DNA from 3 places in the Streptomyces sp. NPDC038135 genome. Region 1 is predicted to be linked to each of the others. Evidence: predicted binding sites of a transcription regulator. Region 1 holds the regulator's gene; each other region holds the start of a gene.

Region 1 (9,739 bases):
CGTCGCCGACCGGCCCGTAGGGCAGGGTGGCGGCCGGTCCCCCGTCGAGCGGGACGGCCCGGGCCCAGCTCCGGCGCAGGCTCGCCTGGCCGTGGGTGCTGAGCGCGAGCACCGCGCCGTCCGGGGTCCAGCCGCGCACCTGGGTGCGCCAGCTCCCCCAGTGCGTCAGCCGCCTGGCGGGGCCGCCGTCCACCGGGGCGAGGTGCACCTCGGGGGCGCCGTCGCGGGTGGAGGTCCAGGCGACGGCGGTGCCGTCGGGCGAGATGCGGGGGTGGTTCACGGGGACGTGGTCGGCGCTGATCCGCCAGGCGCGCCCGCCGTCGAGCGGGGCCAGCCAGACGTCGTCCTCGGCGACGAAGGTCACCAAGTCGCCGTGCGGGTGCGGGAATCGGAGGTAGCCGGAGGATGCCGTCGAAGCCGCCTGAGTCACTCCGTCACTGTACGCAGCGACCGGCGTCCCCCGCTCCCGGTTCCGATCACTTGCCCTCGACGGGCCGGCAACCGGGGTCGTCCAGACACCAGATGGTCCGCGTCACGGTCACGGTGACGGTCGGCTGCCCGCCCTGCCCGCCGGGTGGCCGGTACGTCGGACCGGGGGTGGCGCCGCAGTCGCCGAGCCCGCTGACGCGGAAGACCTGCCTGCCACCGACGGTGGCCGTCAGGTCGCCGCGCACACAGGCCCCGTCGACGGCCCGGGTCACCTTCCCCTTGACGGTGATTTCCCGCCCGTCCTTGGTCCGCCCCTGGCAGTCGACGGTCACGACGGTGCTCTCGGACGGCGAGGGCGAACCGCTGGACGCACCGCCGCCCCTGCTCCCGTAGTCACCGGTGCAGGTGAGCCAACTCACGTCCACGTGCCGCCGCTTCAGCTCAGCGGTCGCGGTGCTGTCGGTGGTGTACGCGGCCGACGCCGAACTCAGGTCCCCGGGCTGGCACGCCACCACCGCGCCCGCGCCCAGCACCACGAGACCTGCCACGGCCACACCGCGCACGGCCCGCGGCCGGCGCCGAATCCGCCTCGATGCCCCCATGGAGGGCAGCGTGCCACCGCCGTCCCCGGGACGGAAGGCCGCATACGGCCACTCACCCGTTCGGGCAGCGGCGGCCGGTGCGCGCCGGCGCGCCCCGCGCCGTCAGGGGCACAGGAGGAGCCACTCCTGGAGCTCCACCAGGTTGCCCTCCGGGTCCTTGAGGTGGGCCACGCGCATGCGGTCGGTCATCGGGGCGGGGCCGTGCAGCACGGTCGCGCCCCGGGCGGTGATCTCCGCGCAGTACGCGTCGAGGTCGTCCACGCGCAGCACGACCAGGGAGCGGTGGCCGGTGGCGGTCTCGCCCAGTTCCGCCAGGACGCCGGCCATCATGGTGCGGTCCTGCAGCGCGACCCCGGCCGACCCGGCGTGCGGGCTGAACTTCTCGTACGGTCCCTCGCCGGTGCCGGACTGCGGCTTGAGGCCGAGGACGTCGGCGTAGAAGCGGTAGCAGGCGGCGAAGTCGGTCACGAGGAGCCGGACTTGGGCGAGTTCCACGGTGTTCCCCCAGGTTTCAGGACCAGCGGCCGGTGCGGCCCAGCAGGAGGGCCGCCGCGGCGGTGCCGGCGGTGGACGTGCGCAACACCGTAGGCCCCAGCACGCACGGCTTGGCGCCCGCCTCCTCGAAGAGGGCCAACTCGTCCCGGGCGACGCCGCCTTCGGGTCCGACGACCAGCACGATCTCGCCCTGCTCAGGCAGTTGGGCGGTGGCGAGGGGGGCGCTGTCGTGCTCGAAGTCGGAGTGCAGCACGGCGGCGAAGTCGGCCGCGGCGAGCAGCGCGGCGACCTGCCTGGTCGTCGCGGCGTCCGCGACCTCGGGGAAGCGCAGGCGGCGGGACTGCTTGCCGGCCTCGCGCGCGGTGGCGCGCCACTTGGCGAGCGCCTTCTGCCCGCGGTCGCCCTTCCACTGGGTGATGCAGCGCGCGGCCTGCCAGGGCACGATCGCGTCGACGCCCGTCTCGGTCATCATCTCCACGGCCAGCTCACCGCGGTCGCCCTTGGGCAGGGCCTGGACGACGGTGATGCGCGGCCGGGGCTCGGGCTCCACCGGGAACTCGACGGGCTCGACCACCAGGTGGTCCTTCCCCGAGGTGCTGAGGACGACCCCGGACGCCCCCCGGCCCTTGCCGTCGGTGATCACGACGTCCTCGCCGGGCTGCAGCCGCCGCACCGAGACCGCGTGCCGTCCCTCGGGACCCGTCACGTCGATGACCGAGCCGGGGCCCACGCCCTCGAGCGAGTCCACGACGAACACCGGCGCGGTCATCGCGCGTCACCCCCGGCCGAAAGCGCCGTGCGGGCCGCGGCCAGCTCGGCCGCCAGCACCTCGACGAGCTGCCCGGCCGGCAGCTCCCGGGCCAGCCGGTGCCCCTGTCCCGCCCACAGCGCCATGCCCTGCGCGTCGCAGGCCTTGGCGGCGGCCTTGCGCAGCGGCGCCGTCACATGGTGGATCTCGGGATAGGCGGCGGGGGCGTAGGGGCCGTGCTCGCGCAGGAAGCGGTTGACCAGTCCGCGCGCCGGGCGGCCGGAGAAGGCCCGGGTCAGTTCGGTGCGCGCGAACAGGGGGTTGGTGAGCGCCTGTTTGTGCAGGGCGTGGGCGCCGGACTCGGGGGTGGCGAGGAACGCCGTGCCGAGCTGGGCGGCGCTCGCGCCCGCCGCGAGGACGGCGGCGATCTGGTCGCCGCGCATGATGCCGCCGGCGGCGACGACCGGAATGCGCACCGCCTCGCGGATCTGCGTGAGCAGCGACAGCAGTCCGATGCCGGAGCCGTCGTTCTCGGGGACGTCCCGGTGGGTGCCCTGGTGGCCGCCGGCCTCGACGCCCTGCGCGATCACCGCGTCGGCCCCGGACCGCTCGACCGCGCGCGCCTCCTCCGGGGTGGTGGCGGCGGCCAGGATGAACGTCCCGGCGCGGTGCAGGGAGTCGACGACCTCGCGGGTGGGGACCCCGAAGTGGAAGGAGACGACCGGCACCGGGTTGTCGAGCAGCACGGCGAGTTTGGCGTCGTAGCCGTCGTCGCGGCCGCTGTCCGGGTCGCCCAGCTCGGTCTCGTACCAGGCGGCCTCACCGGCGAGCTGGTGGGTGTAGACCTCCACGGCGCCCGCGTCGAGGGGCGCGGCCGCGGCCGCTCCGGTGGAGCCGGTGCCCGCACCCGGGTACACGGGCTGCGGCACGAAGAGGTTCACGCCGAAGGGCCGGCCGGTGAGTCCGCGCAGCTGCTTGATCTCCTGGTACATGCCGTCGGCGGTCTTGTACCCGGCGGCGAGGAACCCGAGGCCGCCCGCCTCGGACACGGCGGCGGCGAGCTGCGGCACGGAGACCCCGCCCGCCATGGGTGCCTGCACGATCGGCTGGGGGAAGAGATCGGTCAGCGCGGAGGACATGCCCGCATGTTGTCACGTCCTGGGGGAGGCGCCGAATCGGGTCTTCCTCCTGGCACATGCCACTTTCCGGCCCGCCGGTCCTGCCGGTGGGAGAGCGGGGCCCGGGGCCGGGGGACGGGAGCCCCCCGGCGGGGTCCAAGGGGCCGGAGCCCCCTGGACCCGGCGCGCCTCAGCGCCCGTTGAACGCGTCCTTCAGCCGCGAGAACAGCCCCTGCTGCCCGGGCTGGAACTGCCCCTGCGGACGCTCCTCGCCGCGCAGCTTCGCCAGCTCGCGCAGCAGCCGCTCCTGCTCGGGATCCAGCTTGGTCGGGGTGGTGACCTCGACGTGGACGATCAGGTCGCCCCGGCCGCCGCCCCGCAGGTGGGTGACGCCCCGGGTGTGCAGCGGGATCGACTGGCCGGACTGGGTGCCCGGCCGGATGTCGACCTCCTCCAGGCCGTCCAGCGTCTCCAGCGGGACCTTGGTGCCGAGGGCCGCCGCGGTCATCGGGATGGTGACCGTGCAGTGCAGGTCGTCGCCGCGCCGCTGGAAGGTCGAGTGCGGCAGCTCGTGGATCTCGACGTAGAGGTCGCCGGCCGGACCGCCGCCGGGGCCGACCTCGCCCTCGCCGGCGAGCTGGATCCGGGTGCCGTTGTCGACGCCGGCCGGGATCTTCACGGTGAGGGTGCGGCGGGAGCGCACCCGCCCGTCGCCCGCGCACTCCGGGCACGGGGTCGGCACGACCGTGCCGAAGCCCTGGCACTGGGGGCAGGGGCGGGAGGTCATGACCTGACCCAGGAAGGACCGGGTGACCTGCGACACCTCGCCGCGGCCGCGGCACATGTCACAGGTCTGGGCGGTCGTGCCCGGAGCCGCGCCCTCGCCGCTGCAGGTGTTGCAGACGACCGCGGTGTCGACCTGGATGTCCTTGGTCGTGCCGAAGGCCGCCTCGTCCAGCTCGACGTCGATGCGGATCATCGCGTCCTGGCCGCGCCGGGTTCGCGAGCGCGGCCCGCGCTGCGACGCCGTGCCGAAGAACGCGTCCATGATGTCGGAGAAGTTGCCGAAGCCGCCGGCCCCGAAGCCGCCCGCGCCCGCGCCGCCCGACTGGGAGAGCGGGTCGCCGCCGAGGTCGTAGACCTGCTTCTTCTGCGGGTCCGACAGCACCTCGTAGGCGGCGTTGATCTCCTTGAACCGCTCCTGGGTCTTCGGATCGGGGTTGACGTCCGGGTGCAGCTCGCGCGCGAGCCGACGGAACGCCTTCTTGATCTCATCCTGCGACGCGTCGCGGCGCACGCCGAGAACGGCGTAGTAGTCCGTGGCCACTTACGACTCCGCCAGGATCTGTCCGACGTACCGTGCCACTGCGCGTACCGCTCCCATCGTTCCCGGGTAGTCCATGCGGGTCGGTCCGACCACGCCGAGCTTGGCAACCGCCTCGCCGCCCGAACCGTAGCCGACCGACACGACGGACGTGGAGTTGAGTCCTTCGTGTGCGTTCTCGTGCCCGATGCGCACCATCACGCCCGGATCCTTCGCCTCGCCGAGGAGCTTGAGGAGCACGACCTGCTCCTCCAGGGCCTCCAGGACGGGCCGGATCATGAGGGGAAAGTCATGTCCGAAACGGGTGAGATTGGCGGTGCCGCCGATCATCAGCCGCTCCTCGTTCTCCTCGACCAGTGTCTCCAGCAGAGTGGAGAGCACCGTGGAGACCGTACCGCGATCCTCGTGGTCGAACGCCTCCGGCAGGTCCTCGACCAGGCGCGGCACGTCGGTGAACCGGCGGCCCGCGACCCGGCTGTTGAGTCTCGCCCGGAGGTCGGCGAGGGCCGTCTCCCCGAACGGCGCCGGGCAGTCCACCATCCGCTGCTCGACCCGGCCGGTGTCCGTGATCAGCACGAGCATCACGCGCGCGGGGGCGAGCGAGAGCAGCTCCACGTGCCGCACGGTGGACCGGGTCAGGGACGGGTACTGCACGACGGCGACCTGCCGGGTGAGCTGCGCGAGCAGCCGCACCGTCCGCGCGACGACGTCGTCGAGGTCGACGGCGCCCTCGAGGAAGTTCTGGATCGCCCGCCGCTCGGGCCCGGTCATCGGCTTGACGCCGGCGAGCTTGTCGACGAACAGCCGGTAGCCCTTGTCGGTGGGGATGCGCCCGGCGCTGGTGTGCGGCTGGGCGATGTACCCCTCGTCCTCCAGGGCGGCCATGTCGTTGCGCACGGTCGCCGGTGACACGCCGAGGTTGTGCCGTTCGGTGAGCGCCTTGGAGCCGACCGGCTCCTCGGTGCCCACGTAGTCCTGGACGATGGCGCGCAGCACCTGAAGTCTGCGTTCACTCAGCATCCGCGCGCACCTCCAGCATGTCTTCGCCCGGCCCTTCGAATCTTCCCCCTGGCACTCTGCGTGTCCGAGTGCCAGCGTTCCCCCGCCAGTGTACGGCCGTGGGGTACTCACCGGGCAAGGTCGGTCCCTCCCCGCCCCGTCCTACCGTTAGCGTCGCGGCATGACCGTGACTTGGGAAGAGCTGGAGTGGGAGCGGTTGGCCGACGGGGTCGGGCGGTGCCGGCTGCCCGGCTGGGACTGCACCGCGGGCCTGGTGCTGGGGGCGGGCACGGCGCTGATGGTGGACGCCGGGTCGAGCCTCGCCGAGGGCGCGCGGCTGCGGGAGCGGGCGCAGCGGCTCGCCGGTCACCGTGTGACCCATCTCGCGCTCACCCACCCCCACTTCGACCACGTCTTCGGCGCGTCCGCCTTCGCCGGGGCGGAGGTGTTCGCCGCGGTCGGCATGGACGCGGCGCTGGCGCACGGGCGCGAGGAGCTGCGCCTGGACGCGACCCGCAACGGCCTGCCCGTGCCGGAGGCCGACGAGGCGGTGGACGCGCTGGCGCCGCCTCGGCACCTGGTCTCCGGGGAGTGGACGCTCGACCTCGGCGACGGACGACAGGCGCTGCTCGCCAACGTGGGCCCCGGCCACACGGCCCACGACCTGGCGGTGCTGGTGCCGGGCGACCCCGAGGTCGTCTTCTGCGGCGACCTGGTGGAGGAGTCCGGCGAACCGCAGGCGGGCCCGGACGCGGTCCCCTCCCGCTGGCCGGACGCGCTGGACCGCCTGCTGTCCCTGGGCGGCGAGGACGCACTGTACGTGCCCGGTCACGGAGCGGTGGTGGACGCGGCGTTCGTACGGCGGCAACGCGAGGAGCTGGCGGCGCGTTTCGGCGTGTCATGAGCACGAGCCCGCCGGTTCTCCTATCGTCATCCGAATGCGCCAGTACTCCGCCGATCTGACCCCTCCCTGGAAGAAGTCCCAGCCCGTGCCGGAGGTCGCGGCGGAGCCGGGTCTCGTGGTGGAGGAGCCCGGTTCCGGGTTCTGCGGGGCGGTGATCCGCTGCGAGGCGGGCACGGTGACGCTGGAGGACCGCTTCGGCAAGCACCGGGTGTTCCCGCTGGAGCCGCGCGGATTCCTGCTGGAGGGCAGGGTGGTGACCCTGGTGCGGCCGCCGTCGGGTCCGGCGCGGGCCACCCGTACGGCGTCCGGCTCGGTGGCCGTCCCCGGCGCACGCGCGCGTGTGGCCCGCGCCGGCCGCATCTACGTCGAGGGCCGGCACGACGCCGAGCTGGTCGAGAAGGTGTGGGGTGACGACCTGCGCGTCGAGGGCGTGGTCGTGGAGTACCTGGAGGGCGTGGACGACCTGCCGTCGATCGTCGCGGAGTTCGCGCCGGGCCCGGACGCGCGCCTCGGCGTCCTGGTGGACCACCTGGTGCCGGGTACCAAGGAGTGGCGCATCGCCGAGTCGGTGACGAGCCCGCACGCGCTGGTCGTCGGCCACCCGTACATCGACGTCTGGGAGGCGGTGAAGCCGGCCTCGCTGGGCATCGCCGCCTGGCCCCGCGTCCCGCGCGGCCAGGACTGGAAGACCGGCGTGTGCCGGGCCCTCGGCTGGCCGGAGAACACCGGCGCGGCCTGGCAGCGGATCCTGTCCCGGGTGCGGTCCTACAAGGACCTGGAGCCGGAGCTGCTGGGGCGGGTGGAGGAACTGATCGACTTCGTCACGGGCGACGGCGAGGTCTGACGCCCTCGCGGGCGCCGGGCGCCGGGCGCCGTAGTGATCAGTCCACCAGGTCCCGTACCACCGCGTCCGCCAGCAGGCGGCCGCGCAGGGTCAGCGCTGCGCGGCCCTCGTCGTACGGCTCCTCCTGGAGCAGCCCCTCCGCCAGCGCCCGGCGTGCGGCCGCCAGCCCCTTTTCCTTCAGCAGGGACAGCGGCACGCCCTCCCGCAGCCGCAGCTCCAGCAGGATCCGCTCCACCCGCCGGTCCTCGTCGATGAGCAGCTCGCGGCCCGCGCCCGGCGACCGGCCCGACGCCAGCGCCGCCGCGTAGGCCCCCGGGTGCTTGACGTTCCACCAGCGCACCCCGCCCACGTGCGAGTGGGCCCCGGGTCCCGCGCCCCACCAGTCCGCGCCCCGCCAGTACAGCTCGTTGTGCAGGCAGCGCCCGGCCTCGGCGGTGGCCCAGTTGGAGACCTCGTACCAGTCGAAGCCCGCGGCGGACAGGCTCTCCTCGGCGATCAGGTAGCGGTCCGCGTGGACGTCGTCGTCCGTCATCGGGACCTCGCCGCGGCGGATGCGGCGGGCGAGCTGGGTGCCCTCCTCCACGATCAGGGCGTACGCGCTGACGTGGTCGGGGCCCGCGCCGACGGCCGCGTCCAGCGAGGCCCGCCAGTCGTCGTCGCTCTCCCCGGGGGTGCCGTAGATCAGGTCCAGGTTGACGTGCTCGAAGCCCGCCGCCCGCGCCTCCGCCACGCAGGCCTCGGGGCGGCCGGGGGTGTGCGTGCGGTCCAGGATCCGCAGCACGTGCTGCCGCGCGCTCTGCATGCCGAAGGAGATCCGGTTGAAGCCGCCCTCGCGCAGGGTGGCGAGGTACGCCGGGTCGACCGACTCCGGGTTCGCCTCGGTCGTGATCTCCGCGTCCGGCGCGAGACCGAACTCGTCGCGGATCGCCGCCAGCATCCGGACCAGGTCGCCGGCTGCCAGCAGGGTGGGCGTGCCGCCGCCCACGAAGACCGTGCGGACCGGGCGGGGGTCGTCGCCGAGGACCTTCCGCGCCAGCCGGACCTCGTCCGTCAGGGTGTCCGCGTAGTTGTCCCGGGAGGCGAGCACGCCGCCGGTGCCGCGCAGCTCGGTGGCGGTGTACGTGTTGAAGTCGCAGTAGCCGCAGCGGGTCGCGCAGTACGGGACGTGCAGGTAGAACCCGAGGGGGCGGTCGGCGGCCCCGGCGAGCGCGGAGGCGGGCAGTGCGCCGTCGTCGGGGACGGGCTCACCGTCGGGGAGTGCGGAAGGCATGTCCCCCATTGTCCCGTACGGCGGGACTCACCCCGCCTGGAGCACCAGCAGGGCCAGGTCGTCCTCGGGCAGCCCGCCGCCGAAGTCGTGCACGAGGCGGCGGATCCGCTCGGCGATCTCCTCGGCGCTGAGCCCCGCGCAGCCGGACAGCGCCCGCGCGAGCCCGTCGCCGTCGTCGAACTGGCGGGAGCCGGAGCGCCGCTCGGTGACGCCGTCGGTGACGCACAGCAGGCTGTCGCCGGGCCGCAGCTCGACCATCTCGCTGGTGTAGGTCTCGTCCTCGACGACGCCGAGCAGGGTCTGGGGGCGGGCGGCGGTGCGCACCTCGCCGTCGGGACGCAGCAGCAGCGGCAGCGGATGCCCGGCGGAGGCGAGGGTGCAGCGGACGCCGCCGTCCGCGTGGGGCGTCAGCTCGCCGTAGAGCAGGGACAGGAAGCGGGTCTGCGGTCCGTCCCCGGCGGCCACCGGCCGGCCGCCGGCCGCGACCAGGGCGCGGGCTGCGGCGTCGGCGGCCTCGGTGGCGTCGTCCAGGAGGAGCTGGTTGAGCCGGTCCAGGACGTCGGCGACCCGGTAGCCCTCGCGGGCCAGCAGGCGCAGCCAGGGCCGGGCGAGCCCGATCACGACGGCCGCCTCCGGCCCCTTGCCCTGGACGTCGCCCACGGCGAAGCACCAGCGGCCGTCGCCCGCCGGGAACAGGTCGTAGAAGTCGCCGCTCGGGCCGCCCTTGTCGCGGGGCTCGTAGACGAGGGCGCTGCTCATCCCGGGGATCTCGGCGACCGCTCCGGGCAGCAGCCCGCGCTGCAGCACGGCGCTGATGGTGGCCTGCCGGGCGTACTGGCGGGCCGCGCCGATGGCCAGGGCCACCCGGCGGCTCAGATCCTCCACCAGGCCGGTGACCTCGTCGGGGAACCGGGGCTGCCCGCACCGCCCGAGGACCATGGTGCCGAGCGGGCGGCCGCCGGCGATGAGGCGGAAGGCGAGGGCGGTGCCGGGGGCGCCGAGCGCC
Region 2 (9,739 bases), on a different contig from region 1:
CCGGTCTTGTCGAGGTTGCCCTCGAGGACCTTGACGGCGTGGACCAGAGCGGAGCCACCACCGGAGACGATGCCCTCCTCGACCGCGGCGCGGGTCGCGGAGATGGCGTCCTCCAGACGGTGCTTCTTCTCCTTCAGCTCCACCTCGGTGGCGGCGCCGACCTTGATCACGCACACGCCGCCGGCCAGCTTCGCGAGGCGCTCCTGGAGCTTCTCGCGGTCCCAGTCGGAGTCGGTGTTCTCGATCTCGGCCTTGATCTGCGCGACGCGGCCCGCGACGTCGCCGGAGTTGCCGCCGCCGTCGACGATCGTGGTGTCGTCCTTGGTGACGGTCACGCGGCGGGCGGAGCCGAGCACGTCCAGACCGACCTGGTCGAGCTTGAGGCCGACCTCTTCGGAGATGACGGTGCCGCCGGTGAGGGTGGCGATGTCCTGGAGCATGGCCTTGCGGCGGTCGCCGAAGCCCGGGGCCTTCACCGCGACGGCGTTGAAGGTGCCGCGGATCTTGTTGACGACCAGGGTCGACAGGGCCTCGCCGTCGACGTCCTCGGCGATGATCAGCAGCGGCTTGGAGGCGCCCGACTGGATGACCTTCTCCAGCAGCGGCAGCAGGTCCTGGATGGAGCTGATCTTGCCCTGGTTGATCAGGATGTACGGGTCGTCGAGGACGGCCTCCATACGCTCCTGGTCGGTGACGAAGTACGGCGACAGGTAGCCCTTGTCGAAGGCCATGCCCTCGGTGAAGTCCAGCTCCAGACCGAAGGTGTTGGACTCCTCGACGGTGATGACACCGTCCTTGCCGACCTTGTCCATGGCCTCGGCGATCAGCTCGCCGACCTGCTGGTCCTGGGCGGACAGCGCGGCGACGGCGGCGATGTCGGACTTCTCGTCGATCGGGCGCGCCGAGGCGAGCAGGTCCTCGGAGACGGCCTTGACCGCGGCGTCGATGCCCTTCTTGAGCAGGGCCGGGGAGGCGCCGGCGGCGACGTTGCGCAGACCCTCGCGCACCAGCGCCTGGGCCAGCACGGTGGCGGTGGTGGTGCCGTCACCAGCGATGTCGTTGGTCTTGGTCGCCACCTCCTTCACCAGCTGGGCGCCGAGGTTCTCGTACGGGTCCTCGATCTCGACCTCACGGGCGATCGTGACACCGTCGTTGGTGATGGTGGGCGCGCCGAACTTCTTGTCGATGACGACGTTGCGGCCCTTGGGGCCGATCGTCACCTTCACCGTGTCGGCCAGCTTGTTGACGCCGCGCTCGAGGGCGCGACGGGCGTCCTCGTCGAACTTCAGGATCTTCGCCATGACAGCGGGAGCCCTCTCGGAAATCTGTGGGTGAAAAAGGCACTGCGCCCCGGGCGCCCGGCTCTTATGTGGTCGCGGGGGCCAGGGGCGCAGCGTCAAGCATCAAAAGTGCTCGAGGTGACTTACTTCTCGATGATCGCGAGGACGTCGCGAGCCGAGAGGACGAGGTACTCCTCGCCGTTGTACTTCACCTCGGTGCCGCCGTACTTGCTGTACAGGACGACGTCGCCGACCTTGACGTCGAGCGGCAGGCGCTCGCCGTTCTCGAAGCGGCCCGGGCCCACGGCGAGGACGGCGCCCTCCTGGGGCTTCTCCTTCGCGGTGTCCGGGATGACCAGGCCAGAGGCGGTGGTCTGCTCGGCGTCGAGCGGCTGGACCACGATGCGGTCCTCGAGCGGCTTGATGGCAACCTTGGAGCTGGTGGTCGTCACGGTCCGACCTCCCCCTTCGGAGATCTCACGGGGTTAACTGTCTGGGGTGGCGACCAGGTGGATCCGTCGTCGCGGGTGCCGGACCTGCCCGTCGCTGGTTGGCACTCTCATCTGCCGAGTGCCAGAGCCGAGACTATGACCGCGATTAGCACTCGGTCAAGCGGAGTGCCAATGGCGGTGCGGCGCGTCGGCCGGCCGGGGCCGGTGGGGGGTGCCCCGGGCGGGCGTGGTCAGGCCAGGTAGTCCTCGAGGCGGGCCACCGTCAGGCCCTGGCGCTGGGCGCGGCGCAGCAGGCGGGCGGTGCGTTCCGTCAGGGTGGGGCCGCCGTCCTCGCCGGGGCCCACGAGGACGATGTCGCCCGGGGTCAGGCGCCCTGCACCCCTGCGGTGGACGACGCCGTCGGGGCCGAGGGCGGCGCGCCACAGGACGACGGCGGAGACGCCGCAGGCGGCGGCGGCGCGCAGGGTGGTGGTGTCGTAGGCGCCGCGGGGCGGCCGCAGGAGCCGGGGGCGGACGCCGAAGCGGGAGCCGATCCTGTCCCGCCGGCCGCAGATCTCGGCGCGCTGTTCGGCGTAGGGCAGTCCGAGCAGCGCGGGGTGGCCGGGGGCGCGGTTCTCGATCGCGGCGCCGGCCGCGCGCAGCCGGGCGAACCGTCCGTGGCCGGGGTCCGTCACGCCGTCGGCGAGGAAGAGGCTGACCGGCAGCCGGAGTTCGCGGACCATGTCGGCGAACCGCGGGTCCCGCCCGGCGCCGTCGTCGTAGGTGAGGAAGACGACCCGGTCGGTGGTGTCGACGTGGTCCACGACCGGCGGCGGGGCGTCCGCCCGGCGGGCGACGGGCGGCCGGGCCGGGTGGCTGGGCGGGACGGCGAGCGGGGCGGCCAGGCCCCAGCGGCGGTGCGCCTGGCCGGCGGCCGGGCTCGGCGGCCGGGCCCCCTGGGCCGCCCGCTTGCCCAGGCGCTCGATGGGGTCGACCGACTGGGCGCAGCCGGCGAGCAGGAGGACCGCGGCGAGCGCGGCCGCCGGGGCGGCCCGCGCTCGCACCGGGCCGCCCGCCGGCCGCCCCCGGCGCCTCACAGGTAGTCCTCCAGGCGCGCCACGGCGTATCCCTCGCGCGTGACCTTGTCGAGGAACCTGCGCATGTCGTCGACCATCGTGCCGTCCCAGTCGTCGCGGCCGCGGAAGTGGGTGAGCACGATGTCGCCGGGGTGCAGGCTGCGGTCCCAGTCGCGGTACTCCCAGTGGTCGACGAAGACCTCCTCGTCCCAGATCGGCGCGTACTTGATCCCGCATGACTTGGCGGCGCGCAGGGTGTCGCCGTTGTAGTTGCCGTAGGGCGGCCGGAAGATCGTGGGCGCCTTGCCGAACTGCTTCTTCATGATGTCCTGCATGCCGCAGATCTCGTCCCGCTGCTGCTCGTAGGAGAGGCCGGGCAGATACGGGTGGGTGAGGGTGTGGTTGTTGAGGGTGTGGCCCTCGGACTGCATCCGGCGGAAGTAGCCGTAGTCGTCCTTCACCAGGTAGTTGCTGAGGAAGGCCGAGTAGGGGATCTTCAGGTCGCTCATCATGCGCAGGAACGCCGGGTCCTTCTCGGCGCCGTCGTCGATGGTGAGGAAGACGACCTTCTTGCCGGTGGGGACGGTGGTGAAGACCGGGGGCAGGTTCTCCTCCTCCTGGCCGTCCACCTCGAAGCCGTCGCGCGGGGTGATCTTCGGCTTGACGGCCGGCGGAGCCGGGGGTGTGAGCGGCACCCGGGCCAGCTTCCAGCGCCGGGCGGCGGCCGCCAGCCGGGCCTGTTCGGCGGCGCGGCGCGCCTCGGGGCTGAGCGCCTGGGCGGGGCCGCCCTGGCCGGAGCCGTGGCCGGGTCCGTGGTGGGCGCCGGAACTCTGGCCGGGGGAGCCGCAGCCGGCGACGAGGGCGGCCGAGGCCAGGGCGGCCGCCCCGCAGCGGAGGGCGGCCCCCCGAAGGCACGAACGCCCGGCATACGACCGCTTTTTGTCATTTTGTACTACTTCTCGCATGGCGTCGGATCCTCGCAGGCCCCGGCGCCGAACCCGGCCCGACACCGCCGCAGGAGGCGCACCATCCACCGACTGGCCCACAATGACCCGGTGAACGACCTCGCCCTCCTCCTCACCCCCGAAGGCCGCGCCCTGCTCGACGAGGTGCGTGACACCGACCCCGCGCACGAACTGGCCGTCGCCACCCGGCTGCGCCGGGACCACCCCGCCGAGCTGGTGTCGGCGGCGCTGGGCCAGGCGCGGCTGCGGCAGCGGGCGGTGGCCAAGTTCGGGGCCGAGGACGCGGGTCGGATGTTCTTCACGCCCAACGGGGTCGAGCAGTCGACCCGCGCGAGCGTGGCCGCGTACCGCGCCGAGCGGATGAAGGGGCTGGGGGTGACCTCGGTCGCCGACCTGTGCTGCGGGATCGGCGGCGACGCGATCGCCCTGGCCCGGGCCGGGATCCGCGTGCTGGCGGTGGACCGCGACCCGCTGACGGCGGCCGCGGCCCGGGCCAACGCCGAGGCGCTGGGGCTCGCCGGGCTGATCGAGGTGCGGGAGGCGGACGTGACCGACGTGGACACGGGCGGCCACGACGCCGTGTTCGTGGACCCCGCCCGGCGCGGCGGCCGGGGCCGCGTCTTCGACCCCGAGGCCTACTCGCCGCCGCTGTCGTGGGCCGTCGGAGCGGCCCTGAAGGCGCCGCGGGCCGCCCTGAAGATCGCGCCCGGCGTCCCGCACGAGGCGATCCCGGCCGAGGCGGAGGCCGAGTGGATCTCGGACGGCGGGGACGTCAAGGAGGCGGTGCTGTGGTTCGGCGCCGGGGCGCCCGGCACCGTGCGGGCCACCCTGCTGCCGGGCCCGCGCACCCTGCCCGGCCGGGGCCTGCCCGACCCCGGGGTACGCCCGGTGGGCCGGTACCTGTACGAGCCCGACGGCGCCGTGATCCGCGCCCACCTGGTCGCCGAGGTGGCCGAGGATCTGGACGGTGGTCTGATCGACCCGACCATCGCCTACGTCACCTCCGACGAGCTGCACGGCACCCCGTACGCCACCGCCTACGAGATCACCGACCGGCTCCCGTTCAACGTCAAGAAGCTGAAGGCGCTGCTGCGCGAGCGCGAGGTCGGCATCCTGACCGTGAAGAAGCGGGGCTCGGCGGTCGAGCCGGAGGAGCTGCGCAGAAAGGTCAAACCGCAGGGCCCCCACTCGGCCACGGTCTTCCTGACCCGGGTGGCGGGAGCCCCGACGATGCTGGTCGGCCGGCCGGCGCGCTGAGCGCCGCGTCCGGGCCCTCAGCCGGCCTCCGCGGCCCGGGCCAGCAGCAGGGCGCGTTCGCGTTCGTTGCGGGTGAGGGAGGCGGCGCGTTCGAACTCCGCGCGGGCCTCCGCCGTGCGGCCGAGGCGGGACAGCAGGTCGGCGCGGACGCTGGGCAGCAGGTGGTAGTCGCGCAGGGCGGGTTCGGCGGCCAGGGCGTCGACGAGCCCGAGCGCTTCGGCCGGTCCCTCGGCCATCGACACGGCGACCGCGCGGTTGAGCTCGACGACCGGCGACGGGGCGCGGGCGGCGAGCAGCGCGTAGAGGGTGGCGATGGTCCGCCAGTCGGTCTCCGCGTAGGAGTACGCGTGCGCGTGGCAGGCGGCGATGGCCGCCTGGAGGGCGTAGGGGCCGGGTGCGCCGGCGGCGGTGGCGTCGGCGCGGGCGAGGGCCTCGATGCCGCGGGTGACGAGCATGCGGTTCCAGCGGCGCCGGTTCTGGTCCTTCAGCAGGACCGGGGTGCCGTCGGGGGCGGTGCGGGCGGCGGTGCGCGAGGCCTGGAACTCCAGCAGTGCGGTCAGGCCGTGCACCTCCGGTTCCTTGGGCATCAGGGCGGACAGCAGCCGGGCCAGCCGCAGGGCGTCCTCACAGAGCCCGGGGCGCAGCAGGTCGTCGCCGGCGGTGGCCGCGTAGCCCTCGTTGAAGATCAGGTAGATGACGTCGAGGACCGAGCCGAGGCGGGCCTCGCGGTCGGGTCCGTACGGCACCTCGAAGGCGACGCCGCGGGTCGCGAGGGTGCGTTTGGCGCGGACGATGCGCTGGGCGACCGTCGCCTCCGGGACCAGGTGGGCGCGGGCGATCTCCGCCGTGGTGAGGCCGCCGAGCAGGCGCAGGGTGAGGGCGATGCGGGCCTCGGGCGACAGCACCGGGTGGCAGGTGGTGAAGACGAGCCGCAGCAGGTCGTCGTCGATGCCGTCCGGGTCGGCGGGCTCTTGCGCCGGGACCGTGTCCGGCAGGGTCCGGCCGACCTCCGCGAGCTTGCGGGCGTAGGTCTCGCGGCGCCGGACCAGGTCGACGGCGCGGTGCCGGGCGGTGGCCATGAGCCAGGCGCCGGGGTTGTCGGGCACGCCGTCCCGGGGCCACCGCTCCAGGGCGGCGACCAGCGCGTCCTGCGCGAGTTCCTCGGCGAGGCCGACATCCCGCACGATCCGGGCGACGCCGGCGACGACGCGCGGGGACTCCAGCCGGAAGACGGTCTCGATGGCGTGTGCCGCGGTGGGCTGTGCTTCCACAGCCCACCATGCAACACCCCTCGGGCCGCCGGAGCCAAGCGGCCTCAGCCCTCGGCGATCTCCCGGACCTCACAGGTGACGGTCCAGAACTCCTCGTGGGTCTTCAGGAACCGCTTGGTCCACTCCACGGCCTCGGCCATGTCCTTGCACTGCATGAGCGCGTAGCCGCCGACGACCTCCTTGGACTCGGTGAAGGGCCCGTCGGTGACGGAGATCTTCCCGCCCTCCCAGCGCACCCGGGAGCCCTGGGCGGAGGGGGTGAGCCCGGCGGTGTCGAGCATGACGCCGGCCTTGGTGATCTCCTCGATCAGCTCGCCCATCCGCCGCATCAGTTCCTCGCTGGGGCCCTCGGCGGGGGCGGAGGCCTCGTCGATGCGCACGAGCGACAGGTAACGGGGCATGGTGACTCCTCGGTCCGGGCGGCGGGGCCGTTCCCCGCCGCTCACCCATGCGTCGAACGGGAGACGGCCGGATCGACAGCCGCGCGGAAAAATCTTCCGGAGAACTTCTCCGGCCGTCCGCGACGGGCGGCGGAAAGGGTCAGAGCCGTGACCCTGCCACTGGCCGCGGCGAGGTCGCGCAGCGGCGGGTCGGCGGCGCGGGCGGTGCCGACGCCGGCCGTGTGCAGGGCCGCGGCGGCGACCAGGGCGGCCGGGCAGGCGCGTAAGGGGGGTTCTGGAGGTTCTCATGGCGGGGGGTGCCTCCGAAAGTTTCGGCCGTACAACCGATTGACTTCGGAGGAGTGTGGGCGCGCACGCCCCACCGGTCAAAACGTCAACTTCCGGCCACGCATATCACCCGGCGGCCGGGGCCGCCGTGCTGCTGCGCACCACCAGGCTGGTCGCCAGCTCCACCCGGGTCGCCGCCCGCTCGTCCTGCGCGCGGCCCAGTTCCAGCACCAGCCGGGCCGCGGCCTCGGCCATCTCGGTCAGCGGCTGGCGCACGGTCGTCAGCGGCGGCCCGACCCAGCGGGCCACCGGCAGATCGTCGAAGCCGACCACGCTGAGATCCTCCGGGACGCGCAGCCCCAGCTCCCGCGCGGCCTCGAACAGGCCGAGCGCCTGGAGGTCGTTGCCGGCGAAGACGGCGGTGGGCCGGTCCGGGCGGCGCAGCAGCTCCAGCCCCAGCCGGTAGCCGGCGTCGTGGTGGAAGTCGCCGGTGACCACGAGCGAGGGGTCGACCGGCAGGCCCGCCGTCTCCAGCGCGGCCCGGTAGCCGTCGACGCGGGCCCGGCTGCACATCATCCGGGACGGCCCGCTGATGGCGCCGATCCGGGTGTGGCCGAGCTCCACCAGGTGGCGGGTCGCGGCGAGGCCGCCCTGCCAGTTGGTGGCGCCGATCGAGGGCACGTCCGGGCCCGGGTCGCCGGCCGGGTCCATCACCACGAACGGGATGGAACGGCTGGTCAGCAGGGCGCGCTGGGACTCGTCGAGGTGGGAGAGGACCAGGACCACGCCGTGCGGCCGGCGGGCGGCGACCTGGTCGGCCCAGGTGCGGCCCGGGGTGAGCCGCCCGGCCGACTCGGACAGCACCACGCTCAGCCCCGCGTCCCGGGCCACGTTCTCCACGCCCCGGATGACCTCCATCGCCCAGGCGCTCTCCAGCTCGTGGAAGACCAGGTCGATCAGCGGGGAACGGGAGGCCTCGGCACGCCGGCGGCGGTAGCCGTAGACGCGCAGCAGCTCCTCGACCCGGGTGCGGGTGGCCGGGGCCACGTCGGCCCGGCCGTTGAGGACCTTCGAAACAGTCGGAGCGGAGACCCCGGCCTCCCTGGCGATTTCGGCGAGGGTCGCCGTCTGCGTTTCTGCGGGCTTCGAAGGCTTCATGCCCGCGATCGTATCCCTGCGGCACCTCTTGACGAAGGTGTTGTCGCGCCATAGGTTTCCGGAACATTCGATGCCCTTTCCGAAACATTCGTGAGCGGAGTCGAGAGTCCACCGCCCGAGAGCCCGAGAGTGTGCCGACGAACGGGGTACCGCCCGGCGTCCCGACCCTTCCGACGGGAGTTCCATGACCACCGCTCCTTGGCGCGACCCCGCCCTGCCCGCCGCCGCGCGCGTCGACGACCTGCTCTCCCGCCTGACCCTCGAGGAGAAGACCGCGCAGCTCTACGGAGTGTGGGTGGGCGCCGCCACGGACGGCGACGGAGTCGCCCCGCTGCAGCGCGAGATGACCGCCGACTACGACTGGGACGAGCTGATCACCCACGGCCTCGGCCAGTTGACCCGCTCCTTCGGCACCGCCCCCGTGGACCCGGCGCTGGGCGCGCAGGCGCTGGCCCGCGCCCAGCGCCGCATCGCCGGGGCGGGCCGCTTCGGCATCCCGGCGGTCGCCCACGAGGAGTGCCTGGCGGGCTTCACGGCCTGGGGCGCGACCGCGTACCCGGTGCCGCTCGCCTGGGGCGCGTCCTTCGACCCGGAGCTCGTCGCCGAGCTGGGCCGGCACATCGGCCGCGACCTGCGCTCGGTCGGCGTCCACCAGGGCCTCGCCCCCGTGCTGGACGTGGTCCGCGACCCGCGCTGGGGCCGGGTGGAGGAGACGATCGGCGAGGACCCGTACCTCGTCGGCACGGTCGGCGCGGCCTACGTGCGCGGTCTGGAGTCGGCCGGGGTGGTCGCCACCCTCAAGCACTTCGCGGGGTACGCCTCCTCGGTGGGCGCCCGCAACCTCGCCCCCGTACGGGCGGGCGTGCGGGAGTTCGCGGACGTGACCCTGCCGCCGTTCGAGATGGCGCTGCGCGAGGGCGGGGCGCGCTCGGTGATGGCCTCCTACACCGAGACCGACGGCGTGCCGGTCTCCGCCGACCCCCGGCTGCTCGACGAACTCCTGCGCGGCGAGTGGGGGTTCACCGGCACGGTGGTCGCCGACTACTTCGGCGTGGGCTTCCTGCAGAGCCAGCACCGGGTCGCGGAGGACGAGGCCGGCGCGGCGCACCTGGCCCTCGCGGCGGGCATCGACGTCGAACTGCCCACCCTGAAGTGCTACGGCGCCCCGCTCGTCGGCGCGGTGCGGGCGGGCCGGATCCCGGAGTCGCTGGTGGACCGCGCGGCCCGGCGGGTCCTGCTGCAGAAGTGCGAGCTGGGTCTGCTGGACGAGGACTGGCGGCCGGAGCCGGACGGCCCGGTCGACCTGGACTCGGCCCCCAACCGGGCCCTGGCCGGCCGGCTGGCGCAGGAGTCGGTGGTCCTGCTCGACAACCCCGACGGGCTGCTTCCGCTGGCCCCCGACACCCGGATCGCGGTGGTGGGCCCCCGCGCGGCGGACGCCCTGGCGATGCTCGGCTGCTACTCCTTCCCCTCCCATGTGCTCCCCCACCATCCCGAGGTGCCGCTCGGCATCCCGATCCCGACCGTCCTGGAGGCCCTGCGCGCCGAACTCCCCGACGCCAAGGTGACGTTCGCCGAGGGCTGCGGGGTCTCCGACCCGGACGCCTCGGGCTTCGCGGAGGCGGTGGCCCGG
Region 3 (9,739 bases), on a different contig from region 1:
ACGGCACCCTCGCACCGATCGTCGCCGACCCCGAGCAGGCCCGCGCCCACCCCGAAGCCGTCCCGGCGCTCGCCGCGCTCGCCCCCGAGGTGGCCTCCGTCGCCGTGGTCACCGGCCGGCCCGCCGAGGTCGCGGTGCGCTACGGCGGCTTCGCGGACGTGCCCGGCCTGGAACACCTCACCGTCCTCGGCCACTACGGCGCCGAACGCTGGGACGCCGCGACCGGCGAGGTCACCGCGCCCCCGCCGCACCCCGGTGTGGCCGCGGTCCGCGCCGAACTGCCCGGGCTGCTGGAGCGCTCCGGCGCCGGGCACGGCACCTGGACCGAGGACAAGGGCCGGGCCGTCGCCGTGCACACCCGCCGCGCCGACGACCCCCAGGCCGCCTTCGAGGCCCTGCGCGCACCCCTCGCCGAGCTCGCCGCCCGGCACGGCCTGATCGTCGAACCGGGCCGGCTGGTCCTGGAACTGCGGCCGCCCGGCATGGACAAGGGCGTCGCCCTCCTCGACCACGTCCGCCGCACCGCCGCCGGATCCGTCCTCTACGCGGGCGACGACCTCGGCGACCTGCCCGCCTTCGCGGCCGTCGAGGAGCTCCGCGCCGAGGGCGTCCCCGGCCTGCTGGTCTGCAGCGGCAGCGCCGAGGTCACCGAACTCGCCGAACGGGCGGACCTGGTGGTCGACGGCCCGGAGGGCGTCGTCGCGCTGCTGCGCGCGCTGGCGGAGCGGCTCGGCTGACCCGGCCCGCCGGTCCGCCGGCCCTCAGCCGGTCAGCGCGCCGAGCTGGTCCAGGAACCACTGCGCCGGCGGCAGCGCGGTGGCCGCGGCGGCCAGCCGCTTGGAGCGCTCGGCCCGCTCGCCCTGGGGCAGGCTCAGTGCGGCGTGCAGCGCGTCCGCCGTCCCGACGACGTCGTACGGGTTGACCACGATCGCGTCGTCGCCCAGCTCCTCGTACGCGCCCGCCTCCCGCGACAGCACCAGCGCGCACCCCTCGTCGGAGACGACGGGCACCTCCTTGGCGACCAGGTTCATGCCGTCCCGGATCGGGTTCACCAGGGCCACGTCCGCGAGCCGGTACGCGGCCAGCGAGCGGGCGAAGTCGTCCTTGACGTGCAGCACCACCGGCGTCCAGCCGGGCGTCCCGTAGTCGGAGTTGATCTCGTCCGCGACCCGCCGCACCTCGGCCGTGTAGTCGCGGTAGACCGCGAGGTCCTGGCGCGAGGGGTAGGCGAACGCGATGTGCACGACCCGCTCGCGCCACTCCGGACGGGCGTCCAGCAGCTGCCGGTACGCCAGCAGTCCGCGCACGATGTTCTTGGACAGCTCGGTGCGGTCCACCCGGACGATGGTGCGGCGCCCCTCGCCGATCTCCTCGCGCAGGGCCGCCATCCGCTCGTCCACGTCCGGCCGGTGCGCCCGCTCGCGCAGGAAGTCGGCGTCCGCGCCGAGCCCGTGCACCCCGATCCGGGTCCCGGACGGGATGCCGGGGCCGAGCACCGCGTGGCAGCAGTCCTTGAACGCGTCCGCCCAGCGCTCGGTCAGGAACGCGGCCCGGTCCGCGCCGAGGATGCCGGTCAGCAGCTCGGCGGCGATGTCGTCGGGCAGCAGCCGGAAGTAGTCCGGCGGGGCCCACGGGGTGTGCGAGAAGTGGCCGATGCGCAGGTCCGGACGGAGCTGCCGGAGCATCCGGGGGGCGAGGGCCAGGTGGTAGTCCTGGATGAGCACCGCGGCACCCTCGGCCGCCTCCTGCGCCAGCGCCTCGGCGAACGCCCGGTTGTACGCCTGGTACGAGGCCCACTGGCGGCGGAACTCCGCGTCGAGGACCGGCTCCAGCGGGGTCTGGTACAGCATGTGGTGGACGAACCAGAGCACCGAGTTGGCGATGCCGTTGTAGGCGTCGTGGTGCACGGCCGCGTCGATGTCCAGCATCCGCACGTGCTGCCCGCCGGTGTCCTCGGACGGCAGCAGGCCGCCGCCCGCCCGCCGTGCCGCCTCCCGGTCGCCGTCGCCGAGCGCGGCGCAGACCCACACCGCGTTGGCGTCCGGCCCGATGGCCGAAAGACCCGAGACCAGTCCGCCGCCGCCCCGTCTGGCGCGCAGCGAACCGTCCTCGAGCGCCTCGTACGAAACCGGGCCGCGGTTGGACGCGACCAGTACCTCAGCACCCTGCGTGGAAGCCATGATTCTCAACCTAGCCCGGCCCGGAAACGCTCAAACGTGCGCTCCGCCCCGGAAGGCGGCTGTATACGGCCGTTCTTCCGCGTTCACCGCGCCGCTCAGGCCACCCTGCGGTGCGCGTACTCCGCGATCTCCACCATCGGCGGCCGCTCCTCGGTGTCCACCGGGTAGGTGCGCGGCTCGAACCCGTCCTCGCCGCGCTCGAACTGGGTGAGCGCGGGCCGTACGAGGTGGCCGCGGGCCAGCCGGAGCTGCGCGGTGCGGTAGATCGCCGCGGCCATCCGGCCGAGCGCCTGCCCGTCCTGGTGCCGGTGCCTGCGCACCCCCACGTCCACCTGGGCCAGCGCGTCCAGGCCCACCAGGTGCAGGGCGTCCACCAGCATGCCGAGCTCCACGCCGTAGCCCACCGGGAACGGGAGCTGCTCCAGCAGCGAGCGGCGGGCCGCGTACTCCCCGCCCAGCGGCTGCACGAAGCCGGCGAGCTGCGGCCAGTGCATGTTCAGCAGGGGGCGGGCCATCAGCTCGGTGACCCGGCCGCCCTGTCCGGCGGCGCCGCCCAGCGGACGGTCGTACATCGCCTTGACCAGGTCGACGTCCGGGTCGGTGAGCAGCGGGCCGACGATGCCGAGGACGAAGTCGGAGGAGAACTCCCGCAGGTCGGCGTCGACGAAGCAGACGATGTCCCCGCTCGTCGCCAGCAGCGAGCGCCACAGCACCTCGCCCTTGCCGGGGACGGCCGGTATGCGCGGCAGGACGCTGTCGCGGTGCACCACCCGGGCGCCGGCCGCATCGGCGACCTCGGCGGTGCGGTCGGTGGACCCGGAGTCGACCACGACTATCTCGTCGACCAGCGGAGCCTGCCGCACGAGGTCGCGGCGGATGACGGCGACGATGTCGCCGACCGTCTCCTCCTCGTTCAGCGCGGGCAGGACGACGGAGACGGACTGGCCGGAGCGCTGTTTGGCGGCCAGGACTCCGTGCAGCGGGCGGTCGGCCACGGACCAGGAGCGGGTGGCCAGCCAGCGCTCGACTTCTTCCAGCACGGTCTGCGGCTCCTCACTGTCGTGATCACGCCTGTTGAGGGGGGTGATGCATCTCGCGGTTCGGACGACTATCTCAACTGTCCCGGCCGTCGGTTACAGTCTTGAACAACGCCGATGACCATCGCATGTCGGGGGTCGCCCGGCGTTCACAACCGAATACCGCTCATCCAGAGGGGCAGAGGGACACGGCCCGATGAAGCCCCGGCAACCCCCCTGAGCCGCACTCGTTTCGCGCGAGGCTCCCGGCCAGGGAAGGTGCCAAATCCGTCTCGCGGCGAGATGCGTCGTGAGGAAGATGAGGAGAAAGGGCCTCGCCTCCATGGCTGTGCAGACAGTTGCAAGCACCAGCAATCCCGCCGTCGATCTCGGCCCCGCCGCTGCCCTGAGCTGTCGCGAATGCGGCCACCGGGTACCCCTCGGACCGGTCTTCGCGTGCGAGGAGTGTTTCGGCCCGCTGGAGATCGCCTACGACTTCTCGGCCTACGACACCGAGGAACTGCGCCGGCGCATCGAGGCGGGCCCCGCGAACATCTGGCGCTACGCGCCCCTGCTGCCCGTCCCCGCCGACGTGGCCGACAAGCCGAACATCAACCCCGGCTGGACCAAGCTCGTCAAGGCCGACAACCTGGCCGCCGAGCTGGGCGTCACCGGCGGGCTGTACGTGAAGGACGACTCCGGCAACCCGACGCACTCCTTCAAGGACCGCGTCGTCGCCCAGGCCCTGGAGGCCGCGCGCGCCTTCGGCTTCACCACCCTGTCGTGCTCCTCCACCGGGAACCTCGCCGGCGCCGTCGGCGCCGCCGCCGCCCGGGCCGGCTTCCGCTCCTGCGTGTTCATCCCGCACGACCTGGAGCAGGGCAAGGTCGTCATGGCCGCGGTCTACGGCGGTGAACTCGTCGGCATCGAGGGCAACTACGACGACGTGAACCGGTTCTGCTCCGAGCTGATCGGCGACCCGGCCGGCGAGGGCTGGGGCTTCGTCAACGTCAACCTGCGGCCGTACTACGCCGAGGGCTCCAAGACGCTGGCGTACGAGATCTGCGAGCAGCTCGGCTGGCGGCTGCCGGACCAGATCGTGGTCCCGATCGCCTCCGGCTCCCAGCTCACGAAGATCGACAAGGGCCTGCAGGAGCTGATCAAGCTGGGTCTGGTCGAGGACCGGCCGTACAAGATCTTCGGCGCCCAGGCCGAGGGCTGCTCGCCGGTGTCGACCGCGTACAAGGCGGGCCACGACGTCGTACGGCCGCAGAAGCCGAACACCATCGCCAAGTCCCTCGCCATCGGCAACCCGGCCGACGGGCCGTACGTCCTGGACATCGCCCGCCGCACCGGCGGCGCGGTCGAGGACGTGACGGACGAGGAGGTCGTGGACGCGATCAAGCTGCTGGCCCGGACCGAGGGCATCTTCGCGGAGACGGCGGGCGGCGTGACCGTCGGCGTCACCCGCAAGCTGCTCAAGGAGGGCGTGCTGGACCCGGCGAAGACCACGGTCGTCCTCAACACCGGCGACGGCCTCAAGACCCTCGACGCGGTGGCCGGCACCGGCCTCACCGCCACCATCCGCCCGAACCTGGACTCCTTCCGAGAGGCTGGCCTCGCATGAGCGTGACCGTTCGCATCCCCACCATCCTGCGCACCTACACCGGCGGGCAGGCCGAGGTCCCCGCCGAGGGCGCGAACCTCGCCGAGGTCATCGAGAACCTGGAGAAGAACCACACCGGGATCGCCGCGCGGGTGCTGGACGACCAGGGCAAGCTGCGCCGTTTCGTCAACGTGTACGTCAACGACGACGACGTCCGCTTCGAGCAGGGGCTGGAGACCGCGACCCCGGACGGCGCCGGCGTCTCCATCATTCCGGCCGTCGCCGGCGGCTGACAGAATGACCGATCATTACCTTCGGTAACGCCGGTTACCCGTTGTTCATTGAATGGCCTCCTCCGCGAGAGAAGCGGAGGGGGCCATTCTGAGTGATTGAGCGCGGTAGAGTTGGGGAACCCGCTCCCGGACCGTGGGTCAGGAGCCTTGGATTCACCGCGGTGCACCCGACAAGAAACAGCCAAAGTGCGGGTGCTTTCTGCGGCTTTTGCGCATTTTATGGGGCCCGACTTGCCCTGAATTCGGGCGAATTCACGCTACATTCCGGACCGTTCGCGTCCATATTTCTCGTCCGATTGACCTGTTGCAGACGGCAGTTGGGCAGATACATTCAGCGGCGGTCGACGCGTTCCGGCGCACGCCCCCGGCCAATGGGGGGTGAGGTCTGACCCGGGTCCGCGAAGTGCGGATCTGTGCAAGGGCCAGTAATAGGGGAGTTAGGCATGGCTCAGGGCACCGTCAAGTGGTTCAACGCGGAGAAGGGGTACGGCTTCATCGCGGTCGACGGTGGTGCGGACGTATTCGTCCACTACAGCGCCATTCAGATGGACGGCTACCGCACCCTGGAAGAGGGCCAGCGGGTGGAGTTCGAGATCTCGCAGGGCCAGAAGGGCCCGCAGGCCGACATGGTTCGCCTCAGCGCCTGAACGTTTCTTGCACGAAGGGCCCGCACCTCGCACAGGGTGCGGGCCCTTCGCCGTGCCCCGGCTCGCGCGCGGGGGCGCGGGCCCGTGCGTTCGCGGGCGGCTGACTGGGCGCCCCGTACCCCGGGAGGCGCTTGCACTCGGCCATGCCGAGTGCTAATCATTGCGTTAGCACTCTGAAGGTGAGAGTGACAACGAGGACCGGGTCGGTGAGGCCCGCAGGCCAAGTGGGGCAAGGAACCGCGAGGCCGGCGAGCCGTCCGTCGCGGGCGCGGGCGCGGTCCGAAGGAATCACCCCCAGTCCTGGAGGGACCACTTCACATGGCCAAGATCATCGCGTTCGACGAGGAGGCGCGGCGCGGCCTCGAGCGCGGCATGAACCAGCTCGCGGACGCCGTCAAGGTGACGCTCGGCCCCAAGGGCCGCAACGTCGTCCTCGAGAAGAAGTGGGGCGCCCCCACGATCACCAACGATGGTGTCTCCATCGCCAAGGAGATCGAGCTCGAGGACCCGTACGAGAAGATCGGCGCCGAGCTGGTCAAGGAAGTCGCCAAGAAGACGGACGACGTCGCCGGTGACGGTACGACCACCGCGACCGTGCTCGCCCAGGCCCTGGTCAAGGAAGGCCTGCGCAACGTCGCCGCCGGCGCCAACCCGATGGCCCTGAAGCGCGGTATCGAGAAGGCCGTCGAGGCCGTCTCCGCCGCCCTGCTGGAGCAGGCGAAGGACGTCGAGACCAAGGAGCAGATCGCCTCCACCGCGTCCATCTCCGCCGCCGACACCCAGATCGGCGAGCTCATCGCCGAGGCGATGGACAAGGTCGGCAAGGAAGGCGTCATCACCGTCGAGGAGAGCAACACCTTCGGCCTCGAGCTCGAGCTCACCGAGGGCATGCGCTTCGACAAGGGCTACATCTCCGCCTACTTCGCGACCGACATGGAGCGCATGGAGGCGTCGCTCGAGGACCCGTACATCCTCATCGCCAACTCCAAGATCGGCTCCGTCAAGGACCTGCTCCCGCTGCTGGAGAAGGTCATGCAGTCGGGCAAGCCGCTGCTGATCATCGCCGAGGACGTCGAGGGCGAGGCCCTGTCGACCCTGGTGGTCAACAAGATCCGCGGCACCTTCAAGTCCGTCGCCGTCAAGGCCCCGGGCTTCGGCGACCGCCGCAAGGCCATGCTCGGCGACATCGCCATCCTCACGGGCGGCGAGGTCATCTCCGAGGAGGTCGGCCTCAAGCTGGAGAACGCGACCCTGGACCTCCTGGGCCGCGCCCGCAAGGTCGTCATCACCAAGGACGAGACCACCATCGTCGACGGCGCCGGTTCCTCGGACCAGGTCAACGGCCGGGTGAACCAGATCCGCGCCGAGATCGAGAACAGCGACTCGGACTACGACCGCGAGAAGCTGCAGGAGCGCCTGGCGAAGCTCGCCGGCGGTGTCGCGGTCATCAAGGCCGGCGCCGCCACCGAGGTGGAGCTCAAGGAGCGCAAGCACCGCATCGAGGACGCCGTCCGCAACGCGAAGGCCGCCGTCGAGGAGGGCATCGTCGCCGGTGGTGGCGTGGCCCTGCTGCAGGCCTCCCAGGTCTTCGAGAAGCTGGAGCTCGAGGGTGACGAGGCGACCGGCGCCCAGGCCGTGAAGCTCGCGCTCGAGGCCCCGCTGAAGCAGATCGCCGTCAACGCCGGCCTCGAGGGCGGTGTCGTGGTGGAGAAGGTGCGCAACCTGACCCCGGGCCACGGCCTGAACGCCGCGACCGGCGAGTACGTCGACCTGGTCGCCGAGGGCATCATCGACCCGGCGAAGGTGACCCGTTCCGCGCTGCAGAACGCCGCCTCCATCGCCGCGCTGTTCCTCACCACCGAGGCCGTCATCGCCGACAAGCCGGAGAAGGCCGCCGCGGCCGCTCCGGGCGGCATGCCGGGCGGTGACATGGACTTCTGATCCCGCGCGGATCGGCCTGTCCTTTCCGAGGGCGGCACTCCCTGTCTCAGGCAGGGGGTGCCGCCCTCGGGCGTGTCCGGGATCACACTCCTGAACGGCCGCGAAAGGAATGTGCGGGAGCCCCTGGGCGGTTGCTTAAGGAGCTGCAACAATGCGTGCGCACATACCAATCGGTCTACCGAGTCGTCACCGAGGAGCCCCCACCGTGACCGTCACGCCGCCCCCCGCGTCCCGCGCGGCCCAGATCCTCTCCCGCCCGATCACCCTGGGCGGCCTCACCGTCCCGAACCGCATCGTGATGGCGCCGATGACCCGGATGTTCTCCCCGGGCGGCGTCCCCGGCGAGGACGTGGTCTCGTACTACGCCCGGCGCGCCGCCGCCGGTGTCGGCCTGATCGTCACCGAGGGCACCTACGTCGGCCACGAGTCGGCCGGCGGCAGCAGCCGTGTGCCCCGGTTCCACGGTGAGGAGGCGCTCGCGGGCTGGGCGAAGGTCGCCGAGGCGGTGCACGAGGCCGGCGGCACCATCGTGCCGCAGCTCTGGCACATCGGCACGGTGCGCAAGCAGGGCCAGAAGCCCAACCCGGAGGCCCCCTCCCACGGCCCCTCCGGGCTGCGCGTGGACGGCACCGACGACGCCACGCCCATGACCCAGGACGACATCGACGCCGTCATCGACGCCTTCGCCCAGGCAGCGGCCGACGCCGAGCGCATCGGCTTCGACGGTGTGGAGATCCACGGCGCCCACGGCTACCTGCTCGACCAGTTCCTGTGGGAGGGCACCAACCGCCGCACCGACGCCTACGGCGGCGACCCGGTCGCCCGCACCACCTTCGCCGCGCAGATCGTGGCGGCCGTCCGCGCCGCCGTCTCCCCGGACTTCCCGGTCATCTTCCGCTTCTCGCAGTGGAAGCAGGAGGCCTACGACGCCCGTCTCGCCGAGACCCCGGAGGAACTGGAGGCCATCCTCGCGCCGCTGGCCGCCGCCGGCGTCGACGTATTCCACGCCTCCACCCGCCGCTACTGGCTCCCCGAGTTCGAGGGCTCCGACCTGAACCTCGCCGGCTGGACGAAGAAGCTCACCGGCAAGCCGGTCATCAGCGTCGGCTCGGTCGGCCTCGACGGCGACTTCATCAACGCATTCCAGGGCGAGGGCTCCCCGGTCAAGAGCATCGACAACCTGCTGGACCGCCTGGAGGCCGAGGAGTTCGACATGGTCGCCGTCGGCCGCGCCCTGCTCCAGGACCCCGAGTGGGCGGCCAAGGTGCTCGGCGACCGCTTCGACGAGCTGAAGCCGTACGACGCGGCGGCGCTGCAGTCCCTCAGCTGAGGCGGGTCCGGGGGGCGCCTAGAGGTTGCCCATCGGCTCGATGTCGACCTGGACCGGCGTCCCCCACACCCGCAGCACCTCGTAGTCGGTGAACTCGTGCACCAGCCGGTACGCCATCGCCGGCCGGGACCCGCGCCGCTGGGCGGCCAGATACGCCTCGGCCTCCCGCCGGTCCCGCCGGGGCGTGCCGCACAGCTGCCACTCCCGGCCGTTCCAGGCCTCCGGCAGCCACCGCTGCTGGGGCTGGGGGCGGTCGGCGCGGACGCCGTAGCGCGAGGGCGCGCCGGCGGGCGCCTCCCCGGCCTGCGCCCGCCCGCCGCTCTGGTACTCCGAGCGGCGGGCGGCCCGTCTGCGGGTCTCGCACAGCAGACACAGGTCGGGCGCGCTCTTGTCGACGGGCCCGTGCGGGTGCTCGGGGCACCGGGTGCTGGGCGCCCCCGCCCCCACGGACTCGTCCAGCAGGTCGAGGGCGCGCCGCAGATCGGCCTTGACCTCGTGCAGCCGGGCGTCCGGGGTGTCGGCGGACAGGGTCTCCCCGTGCTCCCCGAGCAGCCTGAGGGCGCGTCCGAGGGCGGTGAGCTGGGCGTGGTTCATGTCGGTCCGCGCAGTCCTTCGGCTTCTCCGGGGGCCAGGTTCGGTGCCGGCCGCGCCGGCAGTTCGACGGTAGCGCGCCACGGGTGGCGACGGGGCCCCGGAGCCCCGGAGACTGGTCGCGGGGCCCCGGCT

What was found. Region 1 encodes HrcA, which represses chaperone genes, less so after heat shock. Its sites were predicted from a motif close to TTNGCACTCNGNNNNNCNGAGTGCNAA; they were not measured.
Region 2: the regulator HrcA is predicted to act here: its motif matches at 1,878-1,904, upstream of groES (co-chaperone GroES).
Region 3: the regulator HrcA is predicted to act here: its motif matches at 5,873-5,899, upstream of groL (chaperonin GroEL).

Annotation. Positions count from the first base shown of each region.
Region 1 is NZ_JBVJXS010000002.1:513,261-522,999, reverse strand. Features, by position in the region: gene ACZ7JA_RS06665 (S41 family peptidase) at 1-430, opposite strand, end outside; gene ACZ7JA_RS06660 (hypothetical protein) at 477-1,031, opposite strand; gene ACZ7JA_RS06655 (VOC family protein) at 1,134-1,526, opposite strand; gene ACZ7JA_RS06650 (16S rRNA (uracil(1498)-N(3))-methyltransferase) at 1,543-2,295, opposite strand; gene ACZ7JA_RS06645 (nitronate monooxygenase) at 2,292-3,413, opposite strand; gene dnaJ (molecular chaperone DnaJ) at 3,583-4,719, opposite strand; gene hrcA (heat-inducible transcriptional repressor HrcA) at 4,720-5,736, opposite strand; gene ACZ7JA_RS06630 (MBL fold metallo-hydrolase) at 5,897-6,619, shown strand; gene ACZ7JA_RS06625 (DUF3097 domain-containing protein) at 6,654-7,463, shown strand; gene hemW (radical SAM family heme chaperone HemW) at 7,501-8,733, opposite strand; gene ACZ7JA_RS06615 (SpoIIE family protein phosphatase) at 8,761-9,739, opposite strand, start outside.
Region 2 is NZ_JBVJXS010000001.1:661,205-670,943, forward strand. Features, by position in the region: gene groL (chaperonin GroEL) at 1-1,301, opposite strand, end outside; gene groES (co-chaperone GroES) at 1,424-1,732, opposite strand; gene ACZ7JA_RS03050 (polysaccharide deacetylase family protein) at 1,963-2,775, opposite strand; gene ACZ7JA_RS03055 (polysaccharide deacetylase family protein) at 2,805-3,752, opposite strand; gene ACZ7JA_RS03060 (THUMP-like domain-containing protein) at 3,843-5,009, shown strand; gene ACZ7JA_RS03065 (RNA polymerase sigma factor) at 5,027-6,280, opposite strand; gene ACZ7JA_RS03070 (YciI family protein) at 6,325-6,681, opposite strand; gene ACZ7JA_RS03075 (LacI family DNA-binding transcriptional regulator) at 7,075-8,106, opposite strand; gene ACZ7JA_RS03080 (beta-xylosidase/alpha-l-arabinosidase) at 8,291-9,739, shown strand, end outside.
Region 3 is NZ_JBVJXS010000007.1:360,769-370,507, reverse strand. Features, by position in the region: gene otsB (trehalose-phosphatase) at 1-737, shown strand, start outside; gene ACZ7JA_RS22015 (alpha,alpha-trehalose-phosphate synthase (UDP-forming)) at 762-2,180, opposite strand; gene ACZ7JA_RS22010 (glucosyl-3-phosphoglycerate synthase) at 2,276-3,220, opposite strand; SAM riboswitch class I at 3,381-3,522, shown strand; gene thrC (threonine synthase) at 3,540-4,823, shown strand; gene ACZ7JA_RS22000 (MoaD/ThiS family protein) at 4,820-5,095, shown strand; gene ACZ7JA_RS21995 (cold-shock protein) at 5,539-5,742, shown strand; gene groL (chaperonin GroEL) at 6,061-7,683, shown strand; gene ACZ7JA_RS21985 (NADH:flavin oxidoreductase) at 7,889-9,013, shown strand; gene ACZ7JA_RS21980 (hypothetical protein) at 9,032-9,607, opposite strand.